Terriglobus albidus: one gene and its partner. The protein of the gene in region 1 binds, or shares a complex with, the protein of each later gene. Links are inferred from orthologs where the notes say so. Each region holds a gene or a part of one and is shown on either strand. Other genes may lie near its edges.

Region 1 (7,324 bases):
CTGCGTCAGGCCGGGAATCTGGCCGAACTGGCGCTCCAGAGGCCCGGTGACGGACTGCGTCATCACCTCGGGACTCGCTCCCGGATAGAAGGTCAGCGTCTGGATGGTGGGGTAGTCCACCTGCGGCAGGGCCGAGACCGGCAACTGCAGGTAGGCAACCGCTCCGGCAAGAAGAATGGCCACCATCAACAGCGAGGTGGCCACTGGCCGGAGGATAAACGGCCTTGACGGACTCATGGTTGTTCGCCTCCCTGGGGACGCTGCCCACGCGGACGGCTACTGTCGCCCCGGCCCTGTCCCGAGTTATTGCCCGCCGGCGCCGTCGAGCCGGGAGCTCCCGCACCAGTAGCTCCGCCCTGGCTGCGGCGGCCGCCGCCACCCTGGCCATCGCCCATGATGGCGCTGCCGGTCATCGGATTCGCCGGACGCACTGTGACGCGCGCGTTGGTGCGCAAACGCTCAGCACCGTCAGTGACAACCAACTCGTCCGGCTGTAAGCCGCTGGAGATGATATCCAGCGTTCCTTCGGTTGCCTCAATTTTGATCGGCCGCATCTCGACGTAGTGAGGTGGCCCCTGCTGCGCTCCCTGGCCTTGCCCACCCTGGCCTTGAGTGGCTTGACCTTGTGCTCCCTGACCCTGTCCGCCGCCCTGGCTGCGACGGCCGCCGCCGGATCCCTGACGCTGGCCTCCAGCCTGGCCTGCGCCGCCGGGAGTAGCCGGTCCATCTGCATTAGCCGGAGGATTGCCATCCTTGACGACATACACAAAGGTGCCTTGCGTTCCGCTCTGTACCGCTGCGGTAGGAATGACGATCGCGTTCGGGCGGTTCTCAAGCACCAGACGGATATTCACGAACTGGTTCGGGAAAAGGGCGTTGTCGTTGTTATCGAAGACAGCCTTCAGCTTGGCCGTTCCCGTAGTGGTGTCGATCTGATTGTCAGTGGTCAGCAGGGAGCCCTTTGACAGCAACGTCGTGTTGGAACGGTCGTAGGCTTCTACCTGCAGCTTCTGCCCGGAGCGCGTGCGCTTCAATACCTCAGGCAACTGATCTTCAGGCAGCGTGAAAATCACGCTGATGGGATGCATCTGAGTGATGACAATCAGCCCGGTCGTCGAAGCAGCCGAGACGATATTGCCGGGATCCACCTGTCGCAGACCAACCACGCCATTGATCGGCGAGTTGATCCGGGTGTAGCTCAGGTTGACCTTAGCGGTCTGAATCTGGGCCTGGTCAGCCTTGACAGCTCCATCGGCCTGACCGGCGGCAGCCTCCTGCGCCTGGGCCTGCTCACGGCTGACAACGCCGGCGGCATACAACTGGTCATACCGTGTTGCCTGCTGGCGGGCATTTGTTGCCGTCGCCTGGTCACGCGCCAGGTTGCCCTCGGCCACAGCCAGTGCAGCCTCATACGGGGCGGGATCGATCAGCATCAGCGGCTGGCCCTGCTTGACCTGCTGACCTTCAGTCACATTTACCCGAAGCAACTGCCCATCGACACGCGAGCGGATGGTCACCGTGTTATAGGCGGTAACCGTTCCCAGCGCCGTGTAATAGATCGGCATGGTGCGCTGCTGTACTCGTGCAGCCGCCACAGCAACAGGGCCGCCAAAGCCCCCTCGACCGCCCCCCGGTCCACCTTGGCCAGCCCCCTGGGCCGCCGCATTCTTGCGGTTATCCACGATCTTCCAGACACAGAAACCTACGAAGGCGGCAATCACCAGGACGATGATGATCTTGCGGAGAACGCTGCCCTTTTTGGGGCCCTCGTGCGCAGGCGGTGCATCATGGTGTCCGGGCGCGGGCCGCGCCGGCGTCGATTCGTGCTCGGGCTTCTGTACAGTCGTCATGACCTTTAAAATCTATTCCGGATGATGTAGATGTCTTTGAAACGTTGGGGTGGTAATCTCCCCGGACAGAGATACGAAATTTGTCCTGGGGGCTAGTGCAAGCGTACTTCAAAATACGGACAACCCCCGCAGAAGGTTTCTCAAAACTGACCCGAATTTATAATCGAGCCATAGCCTAAGGCGGTGATCTTGCCAGTAGAACTTCAAACGATAGACGCTCCAGCCCAGCGAGTGGACGTACCACTTTGTGTCGATTTGGATGGAACTCTCGTAAAAAGCGATACGCTGCATGATGCTCTGATGGTCATGCTGCGGCATTCGCCAGGCAGCATTCTGAAGGCCTTCGGCTGGCTGCGCCAGGGCAAAGCCGCATTCAAACGGAATGTCACCTCCGTCGTGATGCTCGATGCCGCGCACCTGCCATACAACCATGCCCTTCTCCAGTACCTGCGAGAAGAAAAAGCCCGCGGACGGCAGATCTATCTGGCGACCGCCGCCGAAAAGGCTTTAGCCGACCGCGTGGCCGCCCACTTGGGTATCTTTGATGGCGTTCTGGCCAGCGACGGCAAGGTAAATCTGGCCGGAAAAAATAAACTCGCAGCCTTCCAGCAAATGTTCCCCGATGGTTTCTGTTACATCGGCAACGCGCTGCCCGACGCCAAATTGCTGGCCGCATGCGAAACGCCAATGGTCGCCAATCCCCACGGGCGCTTGAAGGTGGCCATGAAGCGCTCCGGCACCGTCCCAGTGCGGGTCTTCGAGGACAAGAAACCGGCGCTGAAGGCCTTCCTCAAGGCCATCCGTATCCACCAGTGGGCCAAGAACGTCCTGATCTTCCTGCCCCTGCTGCTGGCGCACCAGATCCGCTGGAATACCGTTGTCGGCGCCACCGTCGCCTTTCTGAGCTTCAGCTTCTGCGCGTCGGCGACCTACATCATCAACGATCTATTGGACTTAGAGGTCGACCGTAGGCATCCGCGCAAGCGCCTGCGCCCCTTTGCAGCCGCCGACCTGAGCGTTGGCGCCGGTTTCGCCATCATTGCCAGTTTCCTGGCGATCTCGGTCCTTTTTGCCATTGCACTCCCCTATCTCTGCCATGCGGTTCCGAACTTTACCTCGTTGCCGCAGCCCCATAAGTTCCTTTTATGGCTTGCCATTTACGCCGCCATGACACTCAGCTACAGCTTCCGGCTGAAGCGCATGATGCTGGTGGATGTCATCGTTCTTTCTATGCTTTACACCGTACGCATCGTCGTTGGCTCAGTGTCTACGGGGATTACGGTCACCACCTGGCTGGGCGCTTTCAGCATCTTCTTCTTCCTCTCGCTGGCTTTTGCCAAACGGTTTGCAGAGCTGGAAAATCTGCGCGCCCGCGAAAAGGACAACGCCGCCGGACGCGGTTACCGAGTCAGCGATCTGGAGCAGTTGCGTACCTTCGGCGCGGCCAGCGGATACGCGGCCGTCGTCGTATTGGCGCTCTATCTCAACTCACTGACCGCGCAGAACCTGTATCCGCACATCACCCGCCTGTGGCTGCTGATCCCGATCATCATCCTGTGGGTCAGCAGACTTTGGATGGTCGCCTCACGCGGCGATCTGGACGAAGATCCCGTGGTCTACGCCCTGGAAGACAGGCGCAGCCTGATCCTTGGCGGCATGATGCTGATCGTTATCCTCTCGGCAATCATCCCGCTTTAGGGCGCGGCTGAATGAACAGAATCTCCACTCAGCCTGGCTGACTGGAGAGCGAAGGAACCTGAATCATTCGATTCTTCCATTCGCCCCAACGGAGCCATTTATCCTGATACACGGCGTATGAGTGATTTGATTCCGCAACTGAACGACTACAGCGAAGCTGCGCTGGACCAGGCCTTCACCGGCCTGCTGGACGAGGTGCGCCGCGGAGCGGCCACCCTTGCCTCCCCCGAAGCCGTGGAGAACTTCCGCCTCGAGTGGCTGGGCCGTAAACAGGGCCGGCTGAAGCTGGTCAGCGATGCATGGCTGAAGACCGCTCCCGTCGAGGCCAAGAAGGCCCTGGGAATGCGCTTCAACCAGTTGAAGCAGGAGATCGGGGCCGCTCTTGAAGGCGGCGCGGCCGCCGGCAGTGACAAGAAAGCGGCTTCCCTCGATATTTCTTTGCCCGGCATCGCCCCTCGCGTCGGTGTGGAGCATCCCCTGGTCAAGACCATGCAGCAGGTCGTCGGCGTCTTCAAGGCAATGGGCTACTCCGTCGGCACCGGCCCGGAGGTCGAGACCGACTTCTACAACTTCGAAAGCCTCAACTTCCCTCCGGACCACCCGGCGCGCGATACCCAGGACACCCTGGTGATCGCCGACCAGGAAGGCAAGCCGCTGCGCGAGCGCCTGCTCATGCGGACACACACCTCGCCGGTGCAGATTCGCACCATGGAAAAGCAGCCGCCGCCACTCCGCATCGTGATCCCAGGCAAGGTGCACCGGAACGACGCCGCCGATGCCACCCACTCGCCGGTCTTCCATCAGGTCGAAGGACTTTGTGTCGATACCAACATCACCTTCAGCGACCTGAAGGGAACGCTGGACCACGCGATGAAGGCGCTCTTCGGTTCGGATGTGAAGACACGCTTCTTCCCCTCGTTCTTCCCGTTCACGGAGCCCAGCGCCGACGTGCAGATCAGCTGCCCGTTCTGCGGCCAGAAGGGCTGCCGCAAGTGCAAGTACTCCGGCTGGATCGAGCTGCTGGGCTGCGGCATGGTCGACCCCGCCGTCTTCGGCTTCGTCAACTACGACGCAAAGAAGCTCTCCGGCTTCGCCTTCGGCATGGGCGTAGAGCGCATCGCCATGATGCTCTACGGCGTAGGCGACATCGGCCAGTTCTACTCCGGCGACATGCGCTTTTTGGAGCAGTTCGCATAGCGAACTGGTTGAATGATTGATTTGCTGAATGGTTGAATAGTGGAAAGGCCCCGGAAACCCGGGGCCTTTCTTCCTTTGTCAAACGCTTTGATGTGTCATCCTGAGCATCGCGAAGGACCCGCTTTCAATCCTCCATCACTCTGGGACGTTTGAGCGTCAGCTCGAACTGTTTTCCTTTTTGTCATTTCGTAGCGACGAAGGAAGCGGAGAACTCTGCTTCTCCACCACCTACACCTGAATCCCGAAATGCAGTTAGAACAATCGAGGAACCTTCTTCAACCATTCACTTCCCGAAGCTTTGCTTCCGCGCCGCCTCAAACTCATCTCCCGGATTCCACGTAATCGGTGGCTGCGTCAGTGACACATACCCCAACTCAATCCCCAGCCGGCACAAGTTCGCCAAGCCACTGAAGTCCCACTCGGGACGAAAGTTGTCAGTCACGTTGTGATAGTCGTTCTGATTGAAAACCTCAGCCTGCTTGCGTCCCCAATCCTTGTCATGCCCCTTGTAGGTCCCGCCCTGGCCGAGCGAAAAGGCCGGTACGCCCGCATGCGCGAAAGAGAAGTGATCGGAGCGGTAGTAGCCGCCGCTTACATCAGGCCGCGGCGCCGGGATCGCATATCCGAACTTCTTTCCGGCCGCCTCCATCGTGGGATAGAAGCTGGTGCGCTGCACACCCCCTGCATGAAGCTCTGAGCCCATCCCCAGCGGCAGAATCTCATCGAAGTTCAGATTCAGGTTGATCTGCCCCAGCGGCATAGGGGGATGCTGTGCCAGGTAGAGCGATCCCAGCAGGCCCTGCTCCTCCGCCGTAACTGCCGCGAAGACCATGGAGTGCGGCGGCAGCACCTTCGAGGACGTAACCGCACGCGCGATCTCCAGTAGCATGGCCGTCCCCGTGCCGTTATCCGCAGCGCCATTAAAGATCGCGTCCTCACCGGGTTTTGCGTCAGCTTTAACACCAAGATGGTCATAATGCGCGGAGTAGACCACTGCCTGGTCCTGGGCGGTGCGTAGCACTCCGGGATAGACGCCGATCACATTTGGCGACTGGAAGTGGCGCACGGAGCTTACAACCGTCGCCTTCAGCGAAACCGGCAGCTCGCGCGCCTGGAAACCCGGCTTGGCTGCGGCGGCAAACTCTGCATCCAGCGTTGTGCCGGCTGACTCAAAAAGCTTCTTCGCGATATCGAGCTGGATCCACGACGCCGCCGAAAGCTTCGGATCTTTGTCCTGCGTCAGGAAAGTCTTTTCGGAGGTATTGGAGTTGCGGACAACATCCCAGCCGTAGCTTGCCAGATCGGTCCGATGAATGATCAACGCTCCAACAGCGCCCATCTCCGCGGCGTGCTCAAACTTATAGGTCCAGCGGCCGTAGTAGGTCATGCCCTTGCCGCCGAAGAACTTCGGATCGTCCGACGGGGGATCGTTGACGATGCAGAGAATCACCTTCCCCTTTACGTCCACGCCCTTATAGTCGTCCCACTTGTACTCAGGCGCGGTGACACCATAGCCCACCCAGACGATAGGTGCATCGATGGCTGCCTGCGGCTCGAGCTTCGAGTTGAAGACGACGAAGTCCTCCGCAAAACGCAGCGGCATCGGAGCACCGGATTTTGGAACAAGCGTAAAGGTCGTCTTCGCCGGATCGGACTTAACACTGGTGAAGTCCACCTGCTGGAAGTAGGTGCCGTTGTCGCCGCCGGGACGCAGACCATAGCTGGCGAACTGTGTCGCAATAAACTTCGCCGCAAGCTCGCCGCCGCGTTGGCCGGGATAGCGGCCCTCTAACAGATCATCGGCAAGGAACTGATCGAAGGCACGAATCGAGTCAGCCGAGACAGTGTTCTCCGCTGCTTCGACCGCAGGCGGCAATGGCTTGGTGGTTGCGGTTTGGGCAGCCAGCGTTCCGGCAAGAAGAGAGAGAGCGAGCGCTTGCTTCATGGGGCAGAGGTTTCTCCGTGAGAATTTGAGTTTATACAATGCCCTTGCATGCAGTTTGCGCCGACCGGAGATCTCGCAGCCTTTGAGGCCTCACGGCCGCGCCTGTTCGGCATTGCCTATCGCATGCTGGGCTCAGCGGCTGAAGCCGAAGACGTAGTCCAGGACGCCTGGCTGCGCTGGCAGTCGGTCGACCACTCCCAGGTTCGCGAGCCCGCAGCTTTTCTCGCAACTACCGTCACCCGCCTTGCCATCGACGCCCTGAACTCGGCACGCATGCAACGCGAAACCTACATCGGGCCGTGGCTCCCGGAGCCCGTGGACACCTCGCAGGATCCCTACCTGGGGGCAGAGCGCGGCGAGGCCCTGGAGATGGCTGTGCTGCTTCTGCTGGAAAAGCTGAAGCCCGCTGAACGCGCCGCCTATGTCCTGCGCGAGGCCTTCGACTACGGCTATGAGCAGATCGCCCAGGTGCTCGAAACCAGCGAGGCCAACTGCCGCCAACTGGTCACCCGCGCCCGGAAACACCTCGCCACCGAGCGGCATCAGCTCGTCTCCCGCGAACAGCAGGAACAGTTGCTGGAATCCTTCCTCGTCGCCGCCGAGAACGGAGACACCGCCGCGCTGGAAAGGCTCT
Region 2 (7,343 bases), 190 kb from region 1 along the record:
CGGTAATGACAACTACTTCTCCGGCCTGGGCAACAACCGCCCGAGCCTGAAGCCTGGCGCCGTTGCCCACACGCTGCCGCAGGGCTCGCGTGTGGCTGAGATGAAGCAGTGGTTCGATACCTCGGTCTACTGCCGTCCGGGTACGGATGCCGGCTGCCCGGGCGTCGGTCCGGGAGGTCTGCTGGGCAATACGCGTCCTGCAACGCTCGACGTCCCTGGCTATCGCAATGTCGATGCTTCGCTCTTCCGCAGCTTCAATGTCTACGAAGAAGTGAAGTTCCAGCTTCGCGGCGAGTTCCAGAATGTCTTCAACCTGGTCAATCTGGGTGGACCTTCGGCGTCAATGTCGGCATCGAACTTCGGCCAGATCACCGGCAGCGGTGGCGGCGTCCGCGTCATCCAGATCGGCGGACGTGTCCTCTTCTAACGGAACACAAGCCAGCAACGGAAAAGGGAGCCTTCGGGCTCCCTTTTCTGTTGCCTATCCGACGCAGCTTGCCCGCAACCCGTGGCCACCATGTTTGTTGCGCGAAACAAGGCGCGACAAAGCGCGTTTGAGCAGAACGTAAGGCGGAGGTTACCGCATATGAATACGATCAAGTCGGCAACGAAGTGGATTGGCGGAGCGGCAATGGCTGCCGTGATGTTCTTCGGTCTCTCACACAAGGCTGAGGCGCAGCATGTCTCGTTCGGTGTGCAGGTCGGAGGTCCCGTCGTAGTCGCGGAGCCTGCGTATCCGTATGCGTATGCCTACAACGGTGGCTACTACAACGGCTATAACGGCTACTACCGCGACGACTGGCGCCGTCGCCAGCATTGGGAGCATGAGCGTTGGGAGCGCGAACGCCACTACGACCGTGACTACCGTCGGGACTATGACCATGATCGTGGACGCGGCTTCGACCGTGACCACGGCTACGGATACGGCTACGGACGCCGCTAGTTGAAAGATCTTCCACCCGGGGCGGGCGTACGTTTCCCGCCCCGTATTTTTCTTCTTTTAAATCAGCAACTTACAGTAGCGACCCGGGATTTTTTGAAAGGTTGCGCGCAACACAAAGCGAAGTTCGCCGTTCAACCCGATGTACGCAGGAGGTAAATGCGATGAGTGCTCTGAAGACAGTTTCCAGGTGGATTGCCGGTGCGGCGGTGGCCGGTGCGATATTCGTGGCGGCCCCGCAGAAGAGTGAAGCCCAGGTTGCGGTTGGTGTTCAAATTGGCGGGCCCGTAGTTGTGGCTCGTCCGGTTCCGCCGCCTTATTACCGGCCTTACTATGGCGGTTATTACCGCCCCTATGGCTACCGGCCTTATGGCTACTACGGTCCGAGACCTGTCTACTACGCTCCGCGTCCGGTGTATGTGCGGCCGGTACCTCCGCCCTACTACTACCGCCCGGGCGTCAGTTTCGGAGTCCGCGTCCGGTAACGGAAAGCATTAAAAATCCCCGCCCCACGGAGCGGGGATTTTTGTTTAAACCTGGTTTACAGAAGAGTGGCGTCGAGGGTGATTTCGGCAGCGGCAAGAAGCCGCGAGATGGGGCAGTTCTTCTTAGCGCCGTCTGCGATCTCGTGAAACTTCGCGGCATCAAGACCGGGGACACTGGCCTTGACGGTGAGCAGGATCTTGTTGACCGTAGGTGCGCCATTCACCATGTCGAGGGTAACCTTCGCGGTGGTGTCGATTGAGGCCGGCGGGGTGTTGTTCTTGGTCAACTCAGCCGAGAGAGCCATGGAGTAACAGCCGGCATGGGAGGCGGCGATCAGCTCCTCAGGGTTGGTGCCGGGCTTGTTCTCAAAGCGCGTAACGAACGAGTACTCCTGATCCTTGAGAACGCCGCTCTGCGTCGAGATAACGCCGCTGCCGTCCTTCAATCCACCCTTCCATACCGCGGTTGCGGTGCGATCTGCGATAGCCATCGATTCTTTCTCCTTGTACCGGGTTAGATGCTGCGATTTTTTTCGCGTTGCAGGTGTATGCTCCTGCCATGCAGACGCAACCTGAACAAACGGTTGAGACGGCCGCCGAGGATACGGAGAGCTGCCCGCTGCCCGGCGAACACCACCAAGTGTACTGTCCAACGTGCTCGGCGCGCCTTACCAGCCGGCGGTGCAAGCTGATCTGCGACCAGTGCGGGTATTACATGTCGTGCGCGGACTATTACTGAGACGAGTCTAGAGCTAGACATTTTTTTGTTTGTCATTTCGGAGCGTTAGCGGAGAAATCTGCTTTTCTACCGAGGCCTCTCACCCGGGCAGACTCCGAAAAGCAGATCCCTTTGGGATCACAAAAAGCGGTCGCTCCCAGGGCGATACCCGCCCTTCGCGATAAAACTGCGACGAATAGGGCAACGAAGGTAGTGGCTTAACCGAATTTGCCGATACGCCCCGTTCTCAGACGGTCACAGGCCTTAGGTTCGATAGACTATTGCCAGTACCCTGGCAATGAAGATCCTCTCCAACTGGCTCCGCTCCTACCTTCCTGCGCTCACTGTCTCTGACCGTCAACTGGCCGATGACCTGACCCTGCGCGGCATCGCCGTCGAGGGTGTCTTCGAACTGAACGACGACAATGGCTCTCTGTTCGAGATGGACATCACCACCAACCGTGTGGATGCGATGAACCATTACGGCGTAGCCCGTGAAGCAGCAGCTATCTATGACGTTCCGCTGTTGCCTCTGGATCTGGCGCTGCCTGCACCAGCTGCCGGTGAGTCTCACCCGGTCCGCATTGAGGCCAAAGACCTGTGCGGACGCTTTACAGCCCAGGTAATTCGCGGCGTCACCGTCAAGGCGACCGATGGCGACATCGCCTCGCGTTTTGCGGCGCTGGGGCAGAAGCCGATCTCGAACGCGGTCGACATTACCAACTACACCTGGCTGGCGATGGGCCACCCGACCCACGTCTTCGACCTCGACAAGATCGAGGGCGCCATTGTGGTGCGTACTGCCCGCAAAGGCGAGACCATCAAGCTGCTGGACGGAACCGATAAGGTGCTGGAAGCCGATGACCTGGTCGTCGCCGACGAGAAGAAGGCCCTTGGTCTGGCCGGCGTAATGGGCGGCTGGGACTCGCGCGTCACGGAAGAGACGAAGAACATTCTGGTAGAGGCTGCGTGGTTCGATCCGTCGAGCATCCGCCGCAGCTCTCGCCGTCACGGTCTGCATACGGATGCCTCGCATCGTTTCGAGCGCGGTGCGGATATCGCAGCTGCTCCGGCGGCCAATGCCCTGGTCTCGAAGCTCCTTGTACAGTTCTGCGGCGGCACCCTGACCGGAGCCATGACCGACGTTTTGATTCCGGAGATCGAGGCAAAGACGGCGAAACGCCCTCCCATTGCGTTGGCGGCAAGCGAAGTACAGCGCCTGCTTGGCTCAACAACCGATGGCCAAGGCATTACCGCCTGTGTCGTGGAGCAGTATCTGCGTGCCCTCGGCTGCGTCCTGGCTCCTGCCGGCGATAGCGCTTATGCGGTAACGCTTCCCTCGTGGCGGCTTGATCTTGAGCGCGAGATCGACCTGATCGAAGAGGTCGCTCGCGTGTATGGCTACAACCGTTTCGAAAACACGCTGCCGTCGTTCTCCGGTGGAGTGGTAGAGCTGCCCTACGAGGCTCCGGAGCGCGCAGTCCGGTCAACATTGCTTGCAGCGGGTTTCACAGAAGCGATCTCCAGTACCTTTGCCTCTGATGCCGATTCGCAAACCTTCGCCGGTGGCGGCGTGCCGATGGGCAATCCGCTGAATGAAGAGGCCGGTAACCTGCGTCCCTCGCTGCTGCCAGGCATGGTGACCATGCTGGCGACGAACCTGAATCGCGATGTGAACGACGTGCGGCTTTATGAGATGGGCACACGCTTCACCGGATCCACGACAACGGTCGTCGAAGAGCCGTCACTCTCTCTGGGAGCAACCGGCGGAGCCCGTGCCACCGCAGTTGTAAGCGAGGCCGATGCTCTCTTCTACGAGCTGAAGGGCGCGATCGAGAAGCTGTTTGCTCGCTTCCGCATTCCGGCGCATGTGTATGCGCAGGCGAACCTGCCATCGTGGGTCGAGCCAGGCCGCGGGGCCACCATCTCCATCGAAGGCCAGATTGTGGCCGTGTTGGGAGAACTCTCTTCTGCAGAAGCCGGCAAGCGCAAGCTGCGGCAGCCGGTGTGGCTGGCCGAGGTGAATCTGGCGAAGCTCTTCGCTTTCCCATTGCGCACGCCGGTAGCGCATGAAATCTCGCGTTATCAGGCGGTCGAACGCGACTTCTCGTTTGTCTTCCCGGATGCCGTGACATGGGCAACAGTAGAATCGGCGATCTACGGGCTCGACAACACCGAACTGTTGCGAGTGGCCCCGGAGGAGATCTTCCGCGATGCGAAGGGCAAGGCTGTCGCTGCCGGGCACTATTCCCTGCTGACCCGTGTTGTCTTCCAGTCGCAGGAGCGCACGTTGCGCGACGAAGAGCTGACGGGCTGGTCAGCCGAGATCATCAAAACGCTGGAAGGGCTTGGCGGAAAACTGCGTGCATAGCGCGTGTCATCCAATTCCTGTCAGTCCGGAGTTGAGTGACAGCCTGGGGTGCCAAGCCAGATTCCCCAGGTTGTGGATTTCCAGCCGCATATTCACCCGCGCGAAGGCTATACTTCGCCCAGAAGAGGTAGATTTTCAGCTATGAGCACCACCGCAACCACCGTAACCGTTGATGAACTGCAGGCACTCGAACAGAAGGTGCTCCGTGCCGTTGAGATTGTCCGCAAGGAGCGCGAAGAGCGCGCCGCCGCCGAGGCGAAGGTCGCGCAACTCACGCAGCAACTGCAGTCGTTGCGCGAACAGCTCGAGCTGCAGCAGATGGAGACCCAGGACGTTCAGACGCAGGTCGAGAGCCTGAAGGGTGAGCGCGAGAACGTGCGCGGACGCATGGAGAAGCTGCTCGAGCAGCTCGAGACACTGTAGGAGGAACGATGGCAGAAGTCCCCCAGGCCGTCAGTGTTGATATCTATGGGCAGATCTACAATCTGCGCGGTACCGATCCGCAGTACATCGAGCGCCTGGCTGCATTGGTCGATGCGAAGATGCGCGCCGTTGCCTCGCATGGCGCAACCGTAGATTCTCTGCGTGTCGCTGTTCTGGCCGCACTGAATATCGCCGATGAATTGGAACAGGCACGCGGCCGTTACTCAGAGCTTGAGGGCAGCGTGGAAGAGACCTCGACAACAGTACGCAACCGCGCCGATTCGCTGGCCGGTCTGCTCGATTCGATTCTGGAAGAACGCCGCGTCGGCTGACGAGGTTTCCGACCCCCGAATCAATAGAGCGAACAGACACGAAAAAGCCCCGCTGAGAGCGGGGCTTTCTTGTGTATTGCAACCGTGCAGATCTGAGGAGTGATCTGGGAAACGATCCGGGTTAGGCTTCTGCCGCAACCGGTTCGGCCTTCTCGACGATCGCCGGGCTGCCCTTGGCATCCTGGCCACCGGGCTTGCGGATGTCGATGCCGCCTTTGAAGAAGGCGCCGTCCTCGATGCTGATGCGGGCGGCGATCACATCGCCGGTCAGCGAACCTTCGCTGCGGATTTCCACGCGATCACTGGCCTGGCAATTGCCCCGCACCTTACCCAGCACGACGATTTCGCGCGCGCTGATGTTTGCGGCTACCTGACCGTTACGGCCAATCGTTACACGGTTCCCCGGCAGATTGATGGCACCTTCCACCTTGCCGTCGATGAACAAGCTCTCCGAGCCGGAGACTTCGCCCTTGACGACGAGGGATTTGCCGATCGTAGCCTGCTCGCCGGTATTGGCGGCAGCAGGAGAAGAAGAAGAAGCAGCGGGTGTCCGCGCCGCTGCCGGTTCATAGCCGGTCGCTGGCGTGGTCGGACGAATTGGTTCGGGGGTTGAGGTGGGCACGTTGCCGGGCTGGTTCGGTTTCCACATGGTGAATCCTGTTTCCTTTCGTTCGTACGCGTGTTTGACTGCGGCTCGCGTCCGCTGCCCTTATAGGGTTGATATTACTCCGTGGTTAATCCCCTAGTCGCAAAGTTTGCGGAAAACTGGGGACGGTTTCCACAGGGGACCTATCTTGTTACCAGCGAAGATACGGAGAAAAAAGGACTTCTCGCTCCCAGAAGGACCACCTTGTATTTTGCCAGTGGAACCCGGCACCATTAAGCCATGTTGACCCTAGATGAGTTGCTCAAGGAGGCTGAGGTCGCGCACGGGCATCTTTGTGCCGGGCAGATTCTCGGTGTGCGTATGGCAATGCTGGCCTGTGCCCGTCTGGGTATCGACGAGCCACGCGGCAAAGATCGCAAGCGGCTGGTGACCTGGGTCGAGATCGATCGCTGCGCCACTGACGCGATCGGTGTCGTCACCGGTTGCCGGTTGGGCAAGCGAGCCCTCAAACCAGTGGACTACGGCAAGATGGCCGCAACCTTTGCCGATCTCTCCCTGCCTTTGGGTGAAGACCGCTACAAAGCGATTCGCGTCTGCGCGCTGGAGAGCAGCAAGCAGCGGGCAAAGGAACTCTATCCCGACGTCGAGCCGAAGAACGCGCAGCAGATGCTGGCCTATCGCGAGATGCCGGAAGCAGAGCTGTTCAGCGAGGAGTGGGTCTCGGTGTACCTGCCGCCGAAGGAGTTTCCCGGGTACAAGGGAGAGCGCGTCGCTTGTGCGCAATGCGGAGAAGGTATCAACTATGACCGCTTCGTAGTTGGAGAAGGCGAAGGCGAGATCTTATGCCGAGCCTGCGCCGCACCGAAAGAGCGGTATTATCAGCCGATTTAGGTACCCTCTTTTTTTGTCATCCTGAGCGTAGCGAAGGATCTGCTTGTTCTTCCATTCCTCGCTGAAAGCGAGGAATGGACATCGCGCTACGCGCGATACTACTTTCGGCACCAAAAAGTCTGCGTGGAGAAGCAGATTTCTCCGCTACTACGAAATGACAAAGCAGGTCCTTCACTGCGTTCAGGATCACAACGTAAAAACTACTGATTCCGGATCGACCTAGTGCGCGTGGGTATGATCGCACTCGTGGTGCGCTTCTTCCGGAGGTGCGCAGCAATTCTCTTCCGCGCGCGGGCAGCACTCCATCTCGAACTGAATCGTCGTATGGGTGATGTGGAAGTTGCGGCGTAAGGCGCCCCGAATGCCATCGAGGATGCCGGCCTGGTCCTGCATCGGTACATCGCCAACCGTAACGTGGCTGGCCAGGGCATAACTCTGCGAGCCCAGGCTCCAGACGTGCAGATCATGCACATCGCGTACTCCCGGGATATCACGCATCGCCTCGCGGACATCGGCCAGGCAGAGATTGCGCGGCGTGCCTTCCAACAGGATGTTCAGGGTCTCGCGCACAATGCC

What was found.
Region 2: the proteins of pheS (region 1) and pheT are in contact, whole or in part, in a crystal structure (PDB 6P24), measured with the Escherichia coli proteins. The link is inferred for Terriglobus albidus from one-to-one orthologs.

Annotation. Positions count from the first base shown.
Region 1 is NZ_CP042806.1:1,170,805-1,178,128, reverse strand. Bases 2,796-5,705 are described here. They hold pheS (phenylalanine--tRNA ligase subunit alpha), read left to right. Parts: upstream 2,796-3,665; coding sequence 3,666-4,745; downstream 4,746-5,705. Other genes in these bases: FTW19_RS04800 (M28 family peptidase), read right to left, coding at 5,029-5,705; FTW19_RS04810 (UbiA family prenyltransferase), read left to right, coding at 2,796-3,548. Also shown: FTW19_RS04820 (multidrug efflux RND transporter permease subunit), read right to left, coding at 1-237; FTW19_RS04815 (efflux RND transporter periplasmic adaptor subunit), read right to left, coding at 234-1,850; more of FTW19_RS04810, read left to right, coding at 2,082-2,795; more of FTW19_RS04800, read right to left, coding at 5,706-6,690; FTW19_RS04795 (RNA polymerase sigma-70 factor), read left to right, coding at 6,739-7,324.
Region 2 is NZ_CP042806.1:1,362,084-1,369,426, reverse strand. What follows is about bases 2,049-4,977. They hold pheT (phenylalanine--tRNA ligase subunit beta), read left to right. Parts: upstream 2,049-2,441; coding sequence 2,442-4,514; downstream 4,515-4,977. Other genes in these bases: FTW19_RS05460 (cell division protein ZapA), read left to right, coding at 4,946-4,977; FTW19_RS05465 (hypothetical protein), read left to right, coding at 4,656-4,937. In the rest of the region: FTW19_RS05490 (TonB-dependent receptor), read left to right, coding at 1-427; FTW19_RS05485 (hypothetical protein), read left to right, coding at 587-943; FTW19_RS05480 (hypothetical protein), read left to right, coding at 1,105-1,425; FTW19_RS05475 (OsmC family protein), read right to left, coding at 1,482-1,916; more of FTW19_RS05460, read left to right, coding at 4,978-5,269; FTW19_RS05455 (bactofilin family protein), read right to left, coding at 5,391-5,918; FTW19_RS05450 (FmdE family protein), read left to right, coding at 6,156-6,767; FTW19_RS05445 (cation diffusion facilitator family transporter), read right to left, coding at 6,987-7,343.